DNA from 4 places in the Pseudoduganella sp. GW821-FHT05F09 genome. Region 1 is predicted to be linked to each of the others. Evidence: predicted binding sites of a transcription regulator. Region 1 holds the regulator's gene; each other region holds the start of a gene.
What was found. Region 1 encodes FNR, which switches genes on or off when oxygen is low (the NO sensors DNR and NnrR bind a similar motif). Its sites were predicted from a motif close to TTGATNNNNATCAA; they were not measured.
Positions count from the first base shown of each region.

Region 1 (4,797 bases):
CAGGACGGTGATCTCGTCATGCGCCATTTTTACTCTCCTCCAGCGGCAGGCGCAGCGTCAGCACGGTGCCGTCCGGGCCGCCCATGATGGCCAGCTGGCCGCCGAAACTGCGGCTGCGTTCGTGCATGCCCAATATGCCCCAGGACTCCCGGCTCAGCAGCCCGTCGGCCGCGATGCCCTTGCCATTGTCGCTTACCGTCAGCCGCAGCGTGTCCGCTTCGCAGCTCACTGCTATCGTCGCCTGCGTGGCCTGCGCGTGGCGCACCACATTGGTCAGCGCCTCCTGCACGATGCGGAACAGCATGGTGCTGCGGTCCGCGTCCAGTTCCAGCGCAGCGGCCTGCGCATCGATACGGCACACGCAACGCAGGCCTGCCCGCAGCGCCACCTGGTCCGCATACCATTCCAGCGCGGCCCACACGCCCAGCTGGTCCAGCACGCTGGGGCGCAGGTCGGTAATCACGCGGCGCACGGTTTCGATGGCGCTCTGCACCAGGTCCGCCGTATCCGCCAGCAGCGGCTCGGGCGTGCTGCCCGCCGCCACCGCCCGCTCCTGCGCCACCAGGACGTAGGCGCGGATGCCGGTCAGCAGCCCGCCCAGTTCGTCGTGGATTTCCTGCGCAATGCGCTTGCGTTCTTCTTCCTTGATGCGTTCCTGGTGCGCGCCCAGGCGGCGCAGCTCGTCCTGCGACTGGCGCAGTGCCTGCAGCAGCTGCTGGGACTTCTGCTCGGCCAGCTTGCGCTCGGTAATGTCGCGTACCAGGCCGGTGTACATGCGCTTGCCGCCCAGCGTCATCTCGGCCACCGACAGGTCCATGGGGAAGACGCTGCCGTCGCGCCGCAGGCCCTGCACTTCGCGGCCCTTGCCGATTATGCGTTTTTCGCCGGTGGCGCGGTAGTGGGACAGGTAGCCGTCGTGCGCGCTGCGGTGCGGCTCCGGCATCAGCATATTGATATTGCGGCCCGCCACTTCCGCCTCCCGGTAGCCGAACATGCGCTCGGCGGCGGGGTTAAGGCGCTCCAGCATGCCGTTTTCGTCGATGGTGATGATGGCGTCCACCGCCGTCTCGAACACGGCGCGCATGCGCGCTTCGCTCTCCTGGAGCGCCTGCTCGGCGGCCTTGCGGGCGCTGATGTCGTGGATGGTGGCCATCACCATGGTCTGGCCGTCCGGGCTGCGCAGCGGCGACAGGCTGACTTCGACCGGGAATTCGCGTCCCTCCCGGTGGCGGCCGGACAACTGCGCGCCGGCGCCCATGGCGCGCGGGCGCGGCTCGGCGCTGTAGCCTTCGCGCAGCGCCTGGTGGCCGTGCCGGAAGCGTTCGGGTATCAGCGTCTCCACCGGCAGGCCCTGCAACTGCTCCTGCGTGTAGCCGAACAGCGCTTCCAGGGCCGGATTGGCGAGCGCAATGGCGCCGCCGCGGTCGACGATGAGGACGGGGTCGGTGGCGGCAGCCAGTAGCCAGGCCAGGCTTTGGTCGGCGATGGGGGGATTTTGCATGCCGCAATCATACGAGGGATGCACGCCCCGGTAAAGCCTCGGCGCCCGTGCGGCGCGGCCGCCCGCAGTCAGGCGGCCTGCTGCTCCGGCGCCAGACGGCCGGAGGCCAGGTCCTGCAGGCCGGCCAGGTCGAGTATGCGCAGGTCGCGGTTGTTCAGGCTGATCCAGCCAGCCTTGCGGAAACGCGCCAGCAGGCGGCTGATGCTCTCGATGGTCAGGCCCAGGTAGCCGCCGATGTCCTCGCGCGACATGCGCAGCTGGAAGCTTGCAGGAGAGAAGCCGCGCGCCGCGTAGCGGGCGCCCAGCGAAGTCAGCATCAAGGCCAGGCGCTGTTCGGCGCGCATATTGCCCAAAAATAGGGCAACAGCCTGCTCGCGCTGGATCTCGCGCGCCATGACGCGGTGGAACTGGTGCATCAGCTCGGGTACTTGCGCCACCAGTTCCTGCAGGCGGTTGAAGGGGATTTCGCACACTTCGCTGTCTTCCAGCGCCACCGCGCTGCAGCTGTGCTGGCCGGTGCCTATCGCTTCCATGCCGAGCAGGTCGCCGGCCATGTGGAAACCGGTAATCTGCTGTTCGCCGCGCTGGTTCACCTGCGCGGTCTTGAAATGCCCCAGGCGCACCGCGTACAGGCTGCCGAAACCCTGCCCCATGCTGAACAGCTGCTCGTCGCGCTGCACCTTGCGGCGGCGCGAGATGATCTGCTCCAGGCGGTGCATCGATTCCTCGTCCAGGCCCTGCGGCAGGCACAGGCGGTTGAAGCTGCACAGGCCGCAGCGCGGCTGGGGCTGCGGCCGCGCTGGGTTGGAGGATGCGATGTGGATGGTGGCGGTGGTCATGGTCGGCTCCGGTGCATGGGCTGCGCTGTCGATGCGGACAGTATCGCGTGCACCGGGCCTGGGCGGTATCGGGTATTCCGGCCAGTTGCTGTAGGGGATCCCCTACAATCCGGCTCAGAAGGTGATTTTCAGGGCCGACGGTGCCCCGGCCAAGGCGCCGGGAGCGCTGGAAATGCCCTCCACGGTCAGGCCTTCCTGGGTCTGGCGGAACGGCAGCGCGCCGTCGCGGCCCAGCTGTTCCACGCCCTTCACCTTGCCCGCGCCCGGGCCGAGCACGCGCAGCACCACCGAGCCGTCGCGCGGCGCGCCGATGGCGTAGACCGCCGCCCCCTTGGCCGTGAAGCGCCACGATTCCTCGCCGAACTGCTTCCAGGGCCGGGTGCCGTAGATGGCCTCGCCATTGGTGTCCAGCCAGGCGCCCACGTCCAGCAAGGTGCGCTGCTGCTCCTCGGGGATGGTGCCGTCCGCCTTGGGCGAGAGGTTGAGCAGGTAGAAGCCGCCCTTGCTCGCCGTGTCCACCAGGCGGCCGATAATGGCGGCGCCGCCGGCCACCTTCATGCCGTTGGTGTAGCCCCAGGTGCTGCCTATGGTGTCGTCCACCATCCACGGGCCGGGGCGGATGTCGGCCGGCGAACGCACGCCTATTTTTTCAAAGTCGATGATGGAGCCGACCTGCCTGGCGTCGTCATTGCTGGGCGCGTAGGCAACGAACTTGGTGCTGATCGAGACTTCCTTGTTCCAGGCCTGGGCGCGGTTGTAGTAATAGGCCGCCAAGCGCAGCTTGAGCGGGTCCAGCACGCGCAGATTGACGCCGTTGTCGAACCACAGGATGTCGGGCTGGTACTGGTCGATCAGCTCCAGGTTGCGGTTCACCCAGTCGGTGAGGAAGCGCTCCATGGCGGGCTGGCTGCGGTCGGCCACGTTGTAGAACGCGGCCCACTCCGGGTCGTACAGGTCGGCCTTGGCCGCTTTCAGGCGGGCTTCCAGCGCTGGCGGGGGATTGATGAAGGTGAAATTCTCCACCCCGTGGTTGGATACGCCGAACTTCATGCCCTCCTTGCGCACGGCGGCCGCCAGTTCGCCGATCAGGTCGCGCTTCGGTCCCATGCGCTTGGCGTTGAACGGCGTGACCCGGCTGTCCCACAGTGCGAAATTGTCGTGGTGCTGGGCGGACGGCATGACAAAACGGGCGCCGGCCCGGCGGAACAGCGTGGCCCACTGCGCCGCGTCGAACTTCTCCTGCTTGAACTTGGGGATGAAGTCCTTGTAGCCGAAGCGTTCCGGCGGGCCGAAGTTGGCGGTGTGCCAGGCCAGGTCGGCGCCGTACATATGCTTTTCATACCATTCGTTGTGGTAGGCCGGCACCGCGTACACGCCCCAGTGCATGAAGATGCCGAACTTGGCGTCCTCGAACCAGGCCGGGGTGCGGTAGTTCTTGCGGATAGACTCCCAGTCCGCGGCGTAGGGGCCGGGCGGCAGCGGCGTAGCGACGGCGGCGTCCGCAGCCGCCACGGTGGCCGGGGTGGCGGGCGGTCCCATCACGCCGTAGTCATACAGCTTGGACTCCGGCACGCCGCCCCGGTCCGGCTTGGGCAAGGGGCCGGCATCCGCACCGGTCAGGATGGACGCGAGGACGGCAAGAGTTAAACCGGACAGCAATGGCGCGCGCAGCATGATTGGCCCCCGTAATTATAAAAATGACGGCTAGCGTATCGCGCGGGCACGTTTCGCGCACGTTTCGCTTTGTATCACTCATAAACATGATTAGATTGCGCCAGCCGTTGACACTGGCGTGACGACTATCGATACTCGGAAGCCATCCTAATCAGACCTATAACAATATCCCCATGGCAGTCATCACCGAGATTGAAGACCTGCGCCTGCAGGCCAAGCGGCGCGTCGCGAAAGCTATTTTTGGCTACGTCGATTCCGGCTCCTACACCCAGGGCACCATGCGCGCCAACAAAAGCGACCTGGAAGCCATCCATCTGCGCCAGCGCGTGGCCGTGAATGTGGACCAGCGCAACACGGCCACCACGCTGGCCGGGCAGGACGCGTCCATGCCGGTGGCGCTCGCGCCGGTGGGCCTGACGGGCCTGAACTACGGCGACGGCGAGATCCTGGCGGCCCAGGCGGCCGAGGAATTCGGCGTGCCCTTCACGCTCACCACCATGAGCATCTGCTCCATCGAGGACGTGGCGGCGGCCACCACCAAGCCGTTCTGGTTCCAGCTTTACGTGATGCGCGACCGCGCCTTCGCCGCCGACCTGATCGCGCGCGCCAAGGCGGCCAAATGCTCGGCGCTGGTGCTCACGCTGGACCTGCAGATCTTGGGCCAGCGCCACGCGGACCTGCGCAACGGGCTTACCGTGCCGCCGCGCCCCACCCTGTCCAATATCGCGGACATGCTGAGCAAGCCGTCGTGGTGCGCCAGCGTCCTGCTGGGCAAGCGCAAGA
Region 1 is NZ_JBWKSD010000001.1:1,076,469-1,081,265, reverse strand. It holds gene AC07S4_RS04560 (response regulator) at 1-27, opposite strand, end outside; gene AC07S4_RS04555 (PAS domain-containing sensor histidine kinase) at 17-1,501, opposite strand; gene fnr (fumarate/nitrate reduction transcriptional regulator Fnr) at 1,570-2,340, opposite strand; gene AC07S4_RS04545 (alpha-L-fucosidase) at 2,455-4,014, opposite strand; gene AC07S4_RS04540 (alpha-hydroxy acid oxidase) at 4,188-4,797, shown strand, end outside.

Region 2 (4,797 bases), 670 kb from region 1:
AGCCGTCCATCACCGGCATCTGCACGTCCATCAGCACGCAGTCGAAATGCTCCTTGAGCAGCAGGTCGATGGCCTCCTTGCCGTTGTTGGCGATGCACACCGTGGCGCCCGCGTCCTCCAGAAGCTCCTGCCCCACTTGCTGGCTGAAAATATTGTCCTCCACCAGCAGGATGTTGGCGCCCTGGATGGTGGCCATCACGTCCGCCTGCAGCGTTTCGCTGTGGCGCTGCTCCAGGAAGTTGGTGCCCTTGGCCAGCCGCGCGGTGAACCAGAAGGTGCTGCCATGGCCGCGCACGCTGTCCACGCCCACGGTGCCGCCCATCAGCTCGGCCAGCTGCTTGCTGATCACCAGCCCCAGCCCCGTGCCGCCGTATTTGCGCGTGGTGGACGTGTCGGCCTGGTGGAAGGACTGGAACAGCTTGCCGATCTGCTCCGGGCTCATGCCTATGCCCTGGTCCTGCACCTCGAAGCGCACCAAGGTGTGGGTGTCGCGGTCCTCCACCGGCCGCGCGCGGATGTAGATCTTGCCGTTTTCCGAGAACTTGATGGCGTTGCTGGTGAAGTTGAGCAGCACCTGTTCCAGCCGCAGCGGGTCGCCGCGCAACTGGTGCTCCAGGCCCGGCCAGATCTCGAACACCAGCTCCAGCTCCTTGCGCGCGGCGCTCTCGCCCAGCTGGCTGGACACATTGGCCAGCAAGGTCTCCAGCGCGAAGTCCAGCACTTCCAGCTCCAGCTTGCCGGCCTCGATCTTGGAAAAGTCCAGGATGTCGTTGATGATGCCCAGCAGGTGCTGGCCGGAATGGTAGATCTTCTGCAGGTAGTCGCGCTGCTTGGGATGGGTGACCGATTTCAGCGCCAGGTGGGCCATGCCGATAATGCTGTTCATCGGCGTGCGGATCTCGTGGCTCATATTCGACAGGAAGTCGCTCTTGGCCTGGTTGGCCGCCTGCGCCTGCTCCTTCAGGTTGTGCAGTTCGGTGATGTCGGTGGCCAGGCCGATCACGGCCGCCACGTCGCCGTCGATATGCACCGGCGCCTTCACGGTCCACAGGTGCTGCACGGCGCCGTCGCGCCCTACATAGCGCTCCTCGCCGGCGCGCTTGATGCCGTCCAGGAAGACCTGGCGTTCCTCGTTCCAGGCCGCGTCCGCCTGCGCCGGCGGCATCAGTTCGCGGTCGCTCTTGCCGATGATGTCCTCCACCGGCATGCCCATGGCCTCGGCGGTCTTGGCGTTGACGTAGATGTAGCGGCGCTGCTGGTCTTTCATGAAGACGCGGGCGTCCACGTTGTTGAGCACGCTGTCCAGCAGCAGGCGCTGCTCCACCGCGCTGCGGCGCGAGAAGTACAGCGTCAGCAGGTAGCCGTAGATCAGCATGGTGACGATGAAGCCGGTGGCCAGCGCGATCCACGGGAAATAGGCGTCCAGCCCGGTGTGCATGTCGGCGCGCTTGACGCGGAACAGCGCCTTCCACAGCGTGCCGTTGAAGTCGATCGGCAGCACCGCTTCCATATACTCGTCGGGATTGGCCGGGGCGGCCGGGGCCGCTTCGATGGAGCCGTTGTCGTTGTACAGCAGGCGGTCGGTTTTCTCGATGGCGAGGCGGCGCTTTTCCACGTCGACGGAGCTGTCGGCGTACAGCAGCATGTGCACCTCGCGGATCGCCATTTCGTCGATCGCGCCCTGCACCAGCTTGGACACCGAGAAGCCGATGCCGACCGAGCCGATGTAGGCGGCGCGGCGGCTCTCCACGTCGTGTATCGGCATGCCGCGCTTGTACACCGGCAGGCGCATGCCCAGGCCGATGTGCGGCACCGGCTTTTTCACCACCACCGGCTGGCCGGAAGCGCTGATCTGGCCGGTGTCGCGCGACAGCTCCATGGCGCGCGCAATGGCCGGATTGACGCCGATATCGACGCCAAAGCGCTCCATCACCATCTCCATCGGCTCCAGGTAGAGCAGCACGGTGTACTGGTCGCGCCGGCCGGGCGGCTTGATGTCGAACCTGGGATAGCCGCCCGCATGCAGGCTGCGGTCGTTGCGCACGCCGGCCACAAAGGCGTCGCGGTCCGCGTCGCGCACCGGCACGGCGTAGTTGAGCGCTTCGATGGCCGGGAAGTGCTGCGGCAGGTTCAGCGTGGACACATATTCGTGGAACTGCTGGCGGCTGAGCGAGTCGCTGGTCTGGAACAGGGCCACCAGGCCGCGCACCACGTCCGAGTACGATTTCACGCGCGCGGAAATGCTGTACTGCGTGCTGCGCGCCAGGTTGTCGAAGCGCTGGCGGTCGTCGTCCTCCACCGCGCGCGCCGCGTTCGAATACAGCACCATGCCAACCGACAATGCCAGCGACAGGCCTATGCCCCAGAGCACAGTCCTTATATTAATCAGGCTTTTGAGGAGGGCGCCCAGTTTACGCATTCACGGCCACTTCATTCCAGTTGTTTTGCATTAAAGCAGCATACTATCAAACAGCATTTCCCAACCAGCGTTAACTGGCCATACCCCCAGCCTAGCAAAACGCAAGCGATAAAGAAAAGTGAACGATTTTTCAAGCTCCCGCTCTAACCCTGTTGAGCAGGAGGGAAATCATGTTCATTCGTTCACGCCCCGCCATCATGCTAGCCGCCGCCAGCCTGGCCTGGAGCGGCGCCATGGCCGCAGAGCGGGAACATCGGGAATTCGAGGCCGAGCTGCTGGCGCCGGGCCGCCTGGCCAGCGGGCAAGGCCTGATCGGCATGCATTTTTCGCTGCCGGGCGCGGCCGCGCGGCGGGTGGCCTGGCAGTTGGAGCTGCGCAATTCCCGAGGGGAAACCGTGCGGCGCTGGCGTGGTGCGGCTACCACGCGGGACGGCGCGGCGGATGCCACCGTGGTTTGCTGCGGCCTGCCCGGCGGCGTCTACCAGCTGCGCATGCGCGCCGAAACCGGCGCCGGAAAATCGCGCGAAGTCATCCGGCAACTGTGGGATATTGCCATCGGCACGCCGGCCCCGCTGGCGCTGGCGCAGTCCAGTCCGCTGCCCACCGCGCGCACGCCGCGCCGCGCCGAAGCCGCGCCGGCTGCGGGTGCCCTGCCCTACACGGTCTACTACGGCAATCTGCACAGCCAGACCAGCCACAGCGACGGCGGCGGCGCACTCGACCATTGCAGCGGCGCGCAGGAGCCGCAAAGCGCCCCCTTCGGCCCGGAAGACGCCTACGACTACGCCCGCCGCCACGGCCTGGACTTCCTCATGGCGTCCGAGCACAACCACATGTACGACGGCTCCGACGGCGGCAATCCGTCCGCCGAACCGGAGCAGGCCAAGGGGCTGTACCGCAGCGGCCTTGCTGCGGCGGCCGCCTACACGGCCGCACATCCGGACTTCCTGGCCATGTACGGCATGGAATGGGGCGTAATCAACGGCGGCGGCCACCTGAACATCCTGAACAGTCCCGAGCTGCTGGGCTGGGAACGCAACGCCGGCGGCGAACTGCTGGCCGACACCGCCACCGCCAAGGGCAACTACGGCGCGCTCTACACCCTGATGCGCGAGCGCGGCTGGCTGGGCCAGTTCAACCATCCGAAAGAAAACCAGTTCCGCGCCGCCGGCAAGGCCTTGGGCTACACCGGGGACGGCGACGCCGCCATGGCGCTGTGCGAGGTCATGAACAGCAACGCCTTCTCCGTCAATACGGATGAAAGCGAGAGCCGCCGCAGCAACTTCGAGCCAGCCTGCCAGCGGCTGCTGGAAGCGGGCTACCACGTGGCCTTCGCCAGCAACCAGGACAACCACTGCGCCAACTGGGGCATGTCCTACACCAACCGCACGGCGGTGCTGCTGCCGGAAAATACCGCGCTGTCCTCCGGCGCCTTTCTGGACGCCATCCGCGCCCGGCGCGTCTTCGCCACCATGGACAAGCAGGCCCAGATCGTCCTCACCGCCAACGGCCACCTGATGGGCGAGCGCTTCAGCAACAGCGGTCCGCTGACGCTGGACGTGCGCCACGCCAGCGCCACCGGCAGGCAGGTGGCCGCGCTGGCCATCATCTCCGGCGTGCCCGGCAAGCGCGGCTCCACCACCCAGCTGCCGCTCGCCGGCGCAGCCTCCGGCGGCAGCCTCACCCTCACTCCGGAACCCGGCGAGCACTACTACTACGCCCGCATCACCCAGGACGACGGCACCCTGCTCTGGTCCGCCCCCGTCTGGGTCAGCCAGCAGCCCGCTCCGCCCTAAGCCAGCCGTCCCCAGGCATGCCACAATAGGCGGACCAACCCACTTGCCGCCTGGAGAGACCGCATGCCCGCTGAACTGAATATTGATCCCCACCTCTGGCTGGAAGACGTGGCCGGCGAGGCGCCGCTGGAATGGGTGCGGCGCCAGAATGCCGTGGCCGAGGCGGAGCTGGAAGGCACGCCGCACTACGCGCAGCTGCATGCGCGCATCAAAACCATCCTCAACTCCCAGGACCGTATTCCCTACGTCAGCCTGCACGAAGGCCATTACTACAATTTCTGGCGCGACGCGGTCCACGTGCGCGGCATCTGGCGCCGCACCACGCCGGAACAGTTCCTGCTGCCCGAACCTGCCTGGGACACCGTGCTCGACATCGACGCGCTGGCCGCCGCCGAGGATGAAAACTGGGTCTGGGCCGGCGCCAGCTTTCTGCACCGCAGCGCGCGCTGCCTGCTGTCGCTGTCGCGTGGCGGCGGCGACGCCTGCGTGCTGCGCGAATTCGACGTGGCCACGCGCAGCTTCATCGGCGGCGGCTTCACCCTGCCCGAAGCCAAGTCCCGCGCCGCCTGGATAGACCACGAC
Region 2 is NZ_JBWKSD010000001.1:405,655-410,451, reverse strand. It holds gene AC07S4_RS01645 (CHASE domain-containing protein) at 1-2,419, opposite strand, end outside; gene AC07S4_RS01640 (CehA/McbA family metallohydrolase) at 2,590-4,215, shown strand; gene AC07S4_RS01635 (prolyl oligopeptidase family serine peptidase) at 4,279-4,797, shown strand, end outside.
Region 2: AC07S4_RS01640 (CehA/McbA family metallohydrolase) is a predicted target of FNR. The motif match lies at 2,440-2,453, and genes of this name have one in related genera.

Region 3 (4,797 bases), on a different contig from region 1:
CCGCCCCGCCGATGGCTTGCACGTCGCGCAGCAGCGCCGCGCGCACCCGTATCGTGACCAGCAGCGACAGCGCCACCGACAGCAGCACCAGCCCGGCCATGGTCGCGCCCAGCGCATGGAAGCCCGCGCGCGCTTCCGCGTGGGCCTGCACGCTGAGCGTCTTTTCCAGCGCGGCCAGCTTGCCCAGCTGCTCGTTGAGCAGCACGAACTGGGCCTCGGCCTTGGCCATGGAGTTGGTGGCGATGGACTGGTCCACCGCCGCGATCTCCATGGTCTCGAGCACCTGCTTGCGGTAGGCCGCCAGCGCCTGTGAGGACGCGTCGACAATGGCGCGTTCGGCCGTATCGGCCACGCCGGCCAGCGCGGCCAGCTGTTTGTCCACGCCGGCATGGCGCGACTTGATCTGCGCGCCCAGCGCGTCCAGCCGCGCCTGCGCAAAGCTGCCGTTGATCCAGGCCAGCAATTGGTAGATGTTGGCGTGCGCCAGCCGGGCGTCGCCCATCACGCTGGCGGTGGCCTGCAGGCGCGCGGCGCGCACCTGCACCAGGTTCTCCATGGCCGTGTTCTGGCGCACCATGCCGTACCAGGCGCTGGCCGACGTGGCCACCAGCAGCACCAGCACCAGGCCGGGCGCCAGCAGCAGTTTCGGTCCTATCCGCATTTTGTTCAGCATGGCTGCCTCCAAGGCTTATTTTTTGTAGATGCCCGCTTCGAGCACCACGTCGCCCACCCTCAGGATGTAGGTGGTCTTCGGTTCGATCTTGCCGGTGGTGGGGTTTTTGTACATATAGTCGACCCAGCCCTTGCCCTTCTTCGCGGCCAGTTCGATGATCTCGCGGCGGTACTTCTTGCCGTTGGCGTCCGGCACGTCGGTCAGGTCCTTGCCGACGATGGCGGGGTTGACCGGGTGCGCCAGCACGATGCCGGTGTTTATGTCGCGCATGTCCACGTACAGCGAGCCTTGCAGGAACTCCGGATCCTTGCCGCTGATCTTTTTCATCATTTCCTCCTTGCCGTTCGCCTTCATGAAGGCGGCGCCGCGTTCGGCCATGGCGATGGCGTCTTTTTCGGTGGGTTCATTGCTGGCCCAGGCCGAAGCCGAAGCCGCCGCGGCGGCCAGTCCCAGGCAGAGCAGGGCGGTGTTCATCAGTCGTTTCATGGCTTTACTCCCAAGGGTGTGTGTGTCGGATTAATTTACGCTCGGCAGGCGTAGTCCGAATTGCGATAACGCAAGCTTGCTGCAAGTCATGTTCGCGCCATGCAGATGCGTCAAAGATTTCTTACTTTCTAGAAAATAGCCGGTTGCAAATTGATGTAAGGCAACGCGAATGGCCGCCTGAAAACTACGATGAAGTGCCCGCCAACCACTTCAGACAGGAGATCGCAATGACCGCAGACGCCATGCCCGTGAAGTTCAAGCCTTACACCCGCCAGACCATCAAGCAGGCCCGCCAGTGGGAATGGATGCCGGAGGAACTGCGCGAAGCCACGCAAGTGGTGTCGCACGTGCTGCCCTTCCGCACCAATGAATATGTGCTGGACCAGCTGATCGACTGGAACAACGTGCCGGACGATCCGATCTACCGGCTGGTGTTCCCGCACCGCGACATGCTGCCGCCGGAGGAGTACGCCCATCTGCGCGACCTGGTGCTGGTGAAGAAGGACGACGCGGCCATCGCCAAATATGTGCACGGCATCCGCATGCGCATGAACCCGCACCCGGCAGGGCAGATGACGCACAACGTGCCGCGCGTGAACGACGCGCCGCTGAAAGGCCTGCAGCACAAGTACAAGGAAACGGTGCTGTTCTTCCCCAGCGCGGGGCAGACCTGCCACGCCTACTGCACCTTCTGTTTCCGCTGGCCGCAGTTCGTCGGCATGGACGACATGAAGTTCGACGCCAAGGAAACCACGCAGCTGGCGGCCTATCTGCGCGAGCACAAGGAAGTGACGGACGTGCTGATCACCGGCGGCGATCCGCTCATCATGAACACGCGTTCGCTGGTCGAGTTCATCGAGCCGCTGCTGGCGCCGGAGCTGGCGCACATCCAGAACATCCGCATCGGCACCAAGTCGGTGGCGTACTGGCCGCAGCGCTTCGTGTCCGACAAGGACGCGGACGATTTGCTGCGCCTGTTCGAGCGCGTGGTCAACTCGGGCAAGAACATGGCCATCATGGGGCATTACAACCACGCGGTGGAGCTGCGGCAGGAGATTGCGCAGAAGGCCGTCAAGCGCATCGTCGGCACCGGCGCCACCTTGCGCATGCAGGGGCCGCTGATCAGGCATATCAACGAAGACCCGAAAAGCTGGGCCGAACTGTGGACCACCGGCGTGAGGCTGGGCGCGATCCCGTACTACATGTTCGTGGAGCGCGACACCGGCCCGCGCGAATACTTCCAGCTGCCGCTGGCGCGCGCGCACGAGATTTTCCAGCAGGCTTACCAGATGGTGTCCGGCTTGTCGCGCACGGTGCGCGGGCCTTCGATGAGCGCCTTCCCGGGCAAGGTGGTGATAGACGGCGTGGCCACCATCGCCGGCGAGAAGGTGTTTGCCCTGCAGTTCCTGCAGGCGCGCAATGCGGACTGGGTGCGCAAGCCCTTCTACGCCAAGTACGATCCGGACGCGACCTGGATGGACGACCTGGTGCCGGCCTTCGGCAAGGACAAGTTCTTCTTCGAGGAGGGCGAAGCTGCGCCGCGCAAGATCATCCGCCTGGCGACGGCGCGCGGCGAGGCGGTGCTGCCGCCCTCGGGCTGCGGCTCCCACAGCAACGCCGCCTGACGCCATGAGAGCTGCCGATAGGGCGCCGTCCTGGCTGGCGTATGGCGTGCCTGCCGTTATCGGCCGCGTGCGCACACCCGGTTCGCTGCCGGGCGTGCAGGTGTTTTTCCTGGTGTTCCTGCCTTTCGCGCTGGGCCACTACATCTCCAGCCTGCTGCGCAATGTGAACGCCATCCTGGCGCCGCAGCTGATGGCCGAGCTGTCGCTCACGCCGGCGCAACTGGGCCTGCTCACCAGCGCCTACTTTTTTTCGTTCGCGCTGGTGCAGCTGCCGGTGGGCGTGGCGCTGGACCGCTACGGTCCGCGCCGGGTGCAGTTCGCCATGCTGTCCGTGGCCGCCATCGGCGCGCTGGCCTTCGCGGGCAGCCGCGAGCTGAACCAGCTGCTGCTGGCGCGCGCGCTGATGGGCGTGGGGCTGGCGGGCTGTTTCATGGCGGCCGTCAAATCCATCTCCACCTGGATCTCGCCCGCCAAGCTGCCGTCCGTGCAAGGCTATCTGATCGCGGCAGGCGGCCTGGGCGCGGCCAGCGGCACCTTGCCGGTGCGGCTGGCGCTGCACTACGTGGACTGGCGCTGGCTGTTCATCGCGCTGGCGGCAGGCTGCGCCATCATCGCGCTGCTGATCTACCTGCTCGCGCCCACGCCGCCGGAGGCGCCGCGCAAGCCGCAGCGCCTGCCCTTGCGCAGCATGCTGGCCGAGGTCTACGCCCACCCCGTGTTCCGCGACACCGCCGCCCTGGTGCTGGTTCCGCACGCGGTGTTCTTCGGCATCCAGGGCCTGTGGATAGCGCGCTGGCTGAACGACGTGGCGCACTTCGACCAGCAGGCCATCGCCTGGCTGCTTTACCTCGGCATGGCGGCGGTGATCTTCGGCGCCATCTCGGTCGGCATGATTACCGAGTGGGCCGCGCGCAAGAAGATTGCGCCGCTCAGCGTGGCGGCCGCCGGCATTGCCCTCTACATCGCCATCCAGTGCGGCTTTGTGCTGGACTGGGCGCCGAGCTACCAGCTGCTGTCGGTGCTGTTTACGCTGGTGGGAACCATCACCGGCATCGAGTACGCCATCGTCGCGCAGGCCATGCCGCCGGGGCTCACGGGACGCGCGTCCACTTGCCTGAACCTGTTGATTTTCCTGGGCGCGTTTGCCGTGCAGGCGGGCTTCGGCGCCATCGTTGGCCTGTGGCGGCCGGACGCCTTGCAGCACTATCCGGCCAATGCCTACCGGGCCGCGTTCGGTGTGCTGGTGCTGCTGCAAACCGTGGGCCTGGTACGCTTCCTGATGCGCCGCCGGGGTGGCCGCGCGCGATCCGGTAAAATGGCGGCTATCAACTCCAAGGAAGATTATGAAACTGGTTCGTTACGGCCGGCCCGGCAAAGAGAAGCCCGGCCTGATAGATGATGAAGGCAAGCTGCGCGACCTGTCCGGCGTGATCGATGACATCGGTCCCGAGCAGCTGTCCGACAAGGCCATCAAAAAACTGTCCAAGATCCCGCACGCGGATCTGCCGCTGGTGCGCGGCAATCCGCGCATGGGCGTGCCGGTGGCGAAGGTGGGCAAATTCATCGGCATCGGTTTGAACTACTACGACCACGCCGAAGAAATGGGCCTGCCGATTCCGAAGGAGCCCATCGTCTTCATGAAGGCCACCACCTGCCTGTCCGGCGCGGACGATCCGGTGATGCTGCCCAAGGGTTCGAAAAAGACCGACTGGGAAGTGGAGCTGGGCATCATCATCGGCACCCGCGCGCGCTACGTGAGCGAGAAGGACGCCGAGAAGCACATCGCCGGCTACTGCGTCATCAACGACCTGTCCGAGCGCGAGTACCAGTTCGAGCAGGGCTCGCAGTGGGACAAGGGCAAGGGCTGCGACACCTTCGGTCCCGTGGGGCCGTGGCTGGTGACGCGCGACGAGGTCTACCAGGTCAACCAGCTGGACCTGTACCTGGAACTGAACGGCAAGCGCATGCAGACCGGCAGCACCGAAAACATGATCTTCTCGGTGGCGCAGATCG
Region 3 is NZ_JBWKSD010000003.1:446,373-451,169, forward strand. It holds gene AC07S4_RS11830 (methyl-accepting chemotaxis protein) at 1-673, opposite strand, end outside; gene AC07S4_RS11835 (cache domain-containing protein) at 689-1,159, opposite strand; gene AC07S4_RS11840 (KamA family radical SAM protein) at 1,387-2,784, shown strand; gene AC07S4_RS11845 (MFS transporter) at 2,789-4,183, shown strand; gene AC07S4_RS11850 (fumarylacetoacetate hydrolase family protein) at 4,128-4,797, shown strand, end outside.
Region 3: AC07S4_RS11840 (KamA family radical SAM protein) is a predicted target of FNR. The motif match lies at 1,310-1,323, and genes of this name have one in related genera.

Region 4 (4,797 bases), 270 kb from region 1:
CATGCGCTGGTGGCATGGGACGGCAGCCGCGCCGCCACGCGCGCCATCACCGACGCGCTGCCGCTGCTCAAGCGCAGCGCCCAGGTCACGCTGGCGGTGTTCGACGCGGAGCGGCAGTACGGCGTGCACGGCGACGTGCCCGGCGCCGATATAGCGCTCTACCTTGCGCGGCACGGAGTGAAAGTGGAGGTGCAGCAGCACGCCACGGCGGACGGCATCGACGTCGGCAGCGCCCTGCTGTCGCTGGCGGCCGACCTGAGCGCCGACCTGCTGGTGATGGGCGCCTACGGCCACCAGCGCTGGAGCGAGATCATCCTGGGCGGCGTGACGCGCCGGGTACTGCAATCGATGACGCTGCCCGTGCTGATGTCGCATTGAACGGCGGCGCATCGCCCCTCAAAGGAGTGTCCATGGCATACAAACGGATTTTGGTGCATGCCAGCCTGTCGCCGCACGCCGCCGCGCGCATGGCGCTGGCGGCGCGGCTCGCGCTGGCGTGCGATGCGCACCTGACAGGGCTGGCCTGCACGGGCGTGTCCCGCTACGCGCTGCCCGCCGACGCCGCGCGCCTGCCGCCGCAGGCCGCCGAGCGGCTGGCGTTGTGGCGCGCAGACGCGCGCGCGGGCCTGGAGGAGTTCGAAGCGGCCGCACTGGCTTGCGGCCTGCGCCAATATGCGCCGCGCCTGGCAAACGATGTGGCGGAAGAGGCCCTGCTGCACCAGGCCGCCTTCCACGATCTCGTCGTACTGAGCCAGGGCGGACCGGAGGAAGATCCGCACGGGGCAATCCGCGACCTGCCCCAGAATTTGCTGCTGCGCTGCGGCCGCCCGCTGCTGCTGGTGCCCAGCCGCGACAGCGCCTTCAAAGCCGCCGCGCCGCCCTTCCGCAGTCCGCTGCTGGCCTGGGACGGCAGCCGCGCGGCGGCGCGGGCCATCCGCGATGCCTTGCCGCTCCTGAAAATGGCGCAGGATGCGACCCTGCTGCTGCTCAACGATGCGCGCCATGCGCAAGGGGGCGCCCCTGCGCCCGGTCCGGCCATGGCGCAGTTCCTGGCGCGGCACGGGGTGCGTGCCAAGGTGCGCTGCGAGCATACCGTCGCGCCGCTAGGCCATGCCCTGCTGGCCATCGCCAGGGAAACCCGCGACGACCTGATCGTGATGGGCGGCTATGGACACCGCCGGCTCGCCGAAACGCTGCTGGGCGGCGTTACCAGGACATTACTGGCCAGCATGCCGGCGCCTGTCCTGATGTCGCACTAATACGCCACGCTCTCTTTGGGCGGCGGTTCGGCGTCATGCCCGGCCGGATAGCCTACGGTCTGCGCCAGGATGACGCGCTGGCCCGGCAGCAAGCCCATGACGCGCGCCAGTTCGGCCTGGTCGAACCACGCGCGCGCCACCGCAGCCATGCCTTCGGCCGCGCAGAACAGGTAGACGTTCTGGCTGATATGGCCCGCGTCTATGCCGGCGTGCAGCAGGCGCGCGGCGTGGTCTTCGCTGGCCAGCCGCTCCAGATTGGCAACGTACAGCAGATTCACGGGCGCGCTGCCCACGAAGTCCTGCTTGCCCGTCGCGGCGCGGATGTCCTCCCGGCCGCAAAGGATAAGCGATGGCGCGACCGGCTCGTAGCGGTACCAGCCGCTGGCCAGCGCCACGTAGACATCAATTTCCTGGGCGTTGGACACCGAAGGCGCTGTGCGGCAGCCATCGGCGGGCCGGTTGATGCCGAACGCCGCCCACAACAGCCGCGACAGCCTGTAGCGCGACAATTCCCTGGTGCTGAACAAGCGCTGCGACCTGCGCAGGCTGAGCATGTCGATCAAGGCGATGCCCAGCGCGCCGATATCGGCGTCCAGCTCCAGCGCCGCCGTGCCCACCAGGCTCAGCGAGCCGCCTTGTCCCGCGCTTTCGGCGGCATCGCCCCGATCCCCAGCGCGCTGCGGCGCCGGGCCCGCCACCGGCAGTTGCCGCAGCATGGCCTGGACCAGATTGGCGCGGCTGACCAAGCCATCCAGGCGGCCGTCGCGCAGAACCGGCACGCGCTTGATATGGTGCTTCTCCATCAGCGCCGACACCTCTTGCAGCGGGGTGTCGGGCGCAACGCTGATTGCTGGCGCGGTCATCGCGTCCCCGGCCAGGCAGTCAGCCCCGTTCCAGTCGCGGCCCGCCCCCGTGCGGCGCAGCAGGTCGCTCTCCGACAAGACGCCCAGCAGCTTGCCGGCCGCATCGACCACCGGCAAACCGCTGATGCGGTGTTTCAGCATCAGGCTGACGGCGCGGTGCAGCGTCGCTTCAGGCCCCACTGTCACCAGCAGGCGCGCCATAACATCGGCGGCTATCATGGTCCCCTGGGGGAATGTGCTGCGCATACTTTGCTCCTGCAAATCGTTAATCATGGCCAACTATGACCGCCGGCCGCTCCCCGATCCATGATCTGGATCAAATTTACCCTTACCAGCGCGGCATCCCAAGCTGGTTTGCGGATCGGGCGGCATGGCTGCAATTTGATCCAGATCAACAAATCGCGCTGACCTCCTTGCTACCATCGGCAGAATGAACTCCACAGCGCAAGCACCCATACAGCAGCATGAAGGACTGGCAAGCGCGGAAGCGGCCAGCCGCCTGCAGCGCGACGGCCCAAACGCCATGCCCAGGGATGGCGCGGCCTGGAAGCGCATCCTGGGCCGCAGCGCGCGCGAACCCATGTTCGTTCTGCTGCTGGCCGCCGCCGTCCTGTACCTGATACTGGGCGAACCGGCCGAGGGCATGGTGCTGCTGGCGATGTTCGCCGCCACGCTGGGCATGACCTTGTACCAGGAAGGCAAGACCGCGCACGCGCTGGAGAGCCTGCGCAAGCTGAGCAATCCGCAGGCGCTGGTGCTGCGCGACGGGCAGCGCCGCCGGATCGACAGCAGCGAGCTGGTCGAGGGCGACCTGCTCCTGCTGTCCGAAGGCGACCGCGTGCCTGCCGACGGCCAGCTGCTGTCCGGCCCCGGCCTGCTGGCCGACGAATCGCTGCTGACCGGCGAAGCCGTCAGCGTGCAGAAGCAGCCGGTGGCCGAAGCGCTGCCGCCCGCTCCGCCCGGCGGCGACGGCCTGCCTTTCGTCTACGCGGGCAGCCTGGTGGTGCAGGGTCACGGCCTGGTGCGCGTCACCGCCACCGGCGCGCGCAGCGCCATGGGCGGCATCGGCGCCGCGCTGCATGGACTGGAGCCCGAGGCCGCACCGCTGCAGCGCCAGGTTCAACGGCTGGCGAGCCGCTTTGCCGTGCTGGGCCTGGCGATGAGCGTACTGCTGGTGCTGCTGGCCGGCTACCAGCATGGGCGATGGCTGGAAGCGCTGTTGGCCGGCATCGCCCTGGCCATGTCCGCCCTGCCGGAGGAATTCCCCGTAGTGCTGACGGTCTTTCCGGCCCTCGGCGCCTGGCGGCTGGCCCATGCCAAGGTACTGACGCGGCGCCTGGCCGCGCTCGACACCCTGGGCGCGGCAACCGTGCTGTGCATGGACAAGACCGGCACGTTGACCGAAAACCGCATGCAGGTGGCGGCCCTGCAAACTGCGGACGGGGCGCGGCTGGACCTGCCCTCCCAGCCAGCCCGGCCCGTGCTGCCCGAGCCATTCCACGCCGCCGCCGAATGCGCCATGCTGGCCAGCAGCACGGGAGCGGCAGACCCTATGGAACAGGCGATCCACAATCTGGGCGAGGCGGCCCTTGCCGGCAGCGCGCATTTGCACCCTGACTGGATATTGGCGTATGAATACGGCTTCTCGGCCGCCACGCGCTGCGTTTGCCATGTCTGGCACAGCGGCAGCGGCTATGTGATTGCAGCAAAAGGCGCGCCGGAAGCCGTCGCCGCGCTGTGCCGCCTGGACGGCCCCGGACTGCGCGCCATGCAGCAAGCGGCGCAGGCCATGGCCGGCAACGGCCTGCGCGTGCTGGCCCTGGCAAGCGCCCGGCTGGCGGCGATGCCGGCGGCGGGCTGGCCCGCCAGCGCGGCAGGCCTGGACCTGCAATACACCGGCCTGATCGCCCTGCGCGACCCCTTGTGCGCCGACGTGCCGGCAGCGGTCCAGGCCTGCCGCGCCGCCGGGGTACGGCTGCTGATGGTGACCGGCGACTACCCCGCCACGGCCGCCGCGATAGGCCGCCAGGCCGGCATGGCGGAAGGCGCCATCCTGAGCGGCGACGAAATGGCTAACCTGGACGACGCCGAGCTGGCCGTCCGGCTGCGCGGCGCCAGCATTTGCGCCCGCATAGCGCCCGAGCAGAAATTGCGCATCGTGCGCGCCTTGCAGGCCGGCGGCGACATCGTGGCCATGACCGGCGACGGCGTCAACGATGCGCCCGCCCTGCGGGCCGCGCACGTCGGCATTGCCATGGGCGGGCGCGGAACCGACGTGGCGCGCGAAGCGGCCGCCATGGTGCTGCTGGACGACCGCTTCGCCTCCATCGTGCAGGCCATCGCAGCGGGCCGCCGCATCTATTCCAATATGCGCAAATCGCTGGCCTATGTGATGGCGGTGCACGCGCCCATCGCCGGCATGGCGCTGCTGCCCGTACTGCTGGGCTGGCCCACCGTGCTCTACCCCATGCACATCGTGTTCCTGGAACTGATTATCGACCCGGCCTGCTCACTGGCGTTCGAGAACGAGCCGCCAGATCCCGGCCTCATGCAGCGGCCACCGCGCAAGGCCGGCGCGCCCATCTTCGGGCGCGGCGAACTGCTGCTGGCGATGCAGCAGGGACTGTGCACGCTAGCGCTGACTGCGGCGGCCTATGCATGGGCCTTGACCGCCC
Region 4 is NZ_JBWKSD010000001.1:810,945-815,741, reverse strand. It holds gene AC07S4_RS03485 (universal stress protein) at 1-378, shown strand, start outside; gene AC07S4_RS03480 (universal stress protein) at 411-1,259, shown strand; gene AC07S4_RS03475 (CBS domain-containing protein) at 1,256-2,368, opposite strand; gene AC07S4_RS03470 (cation-translocating P-type ATPase) at 2,553-4,797, shown strand, end outside.
Region 4: AC07S4_RS03470 (cation-translocating P-type ATPase) is a predicted target of FNR. The motif match lies at 2,504-2,517, and genes of this name have one in related genera.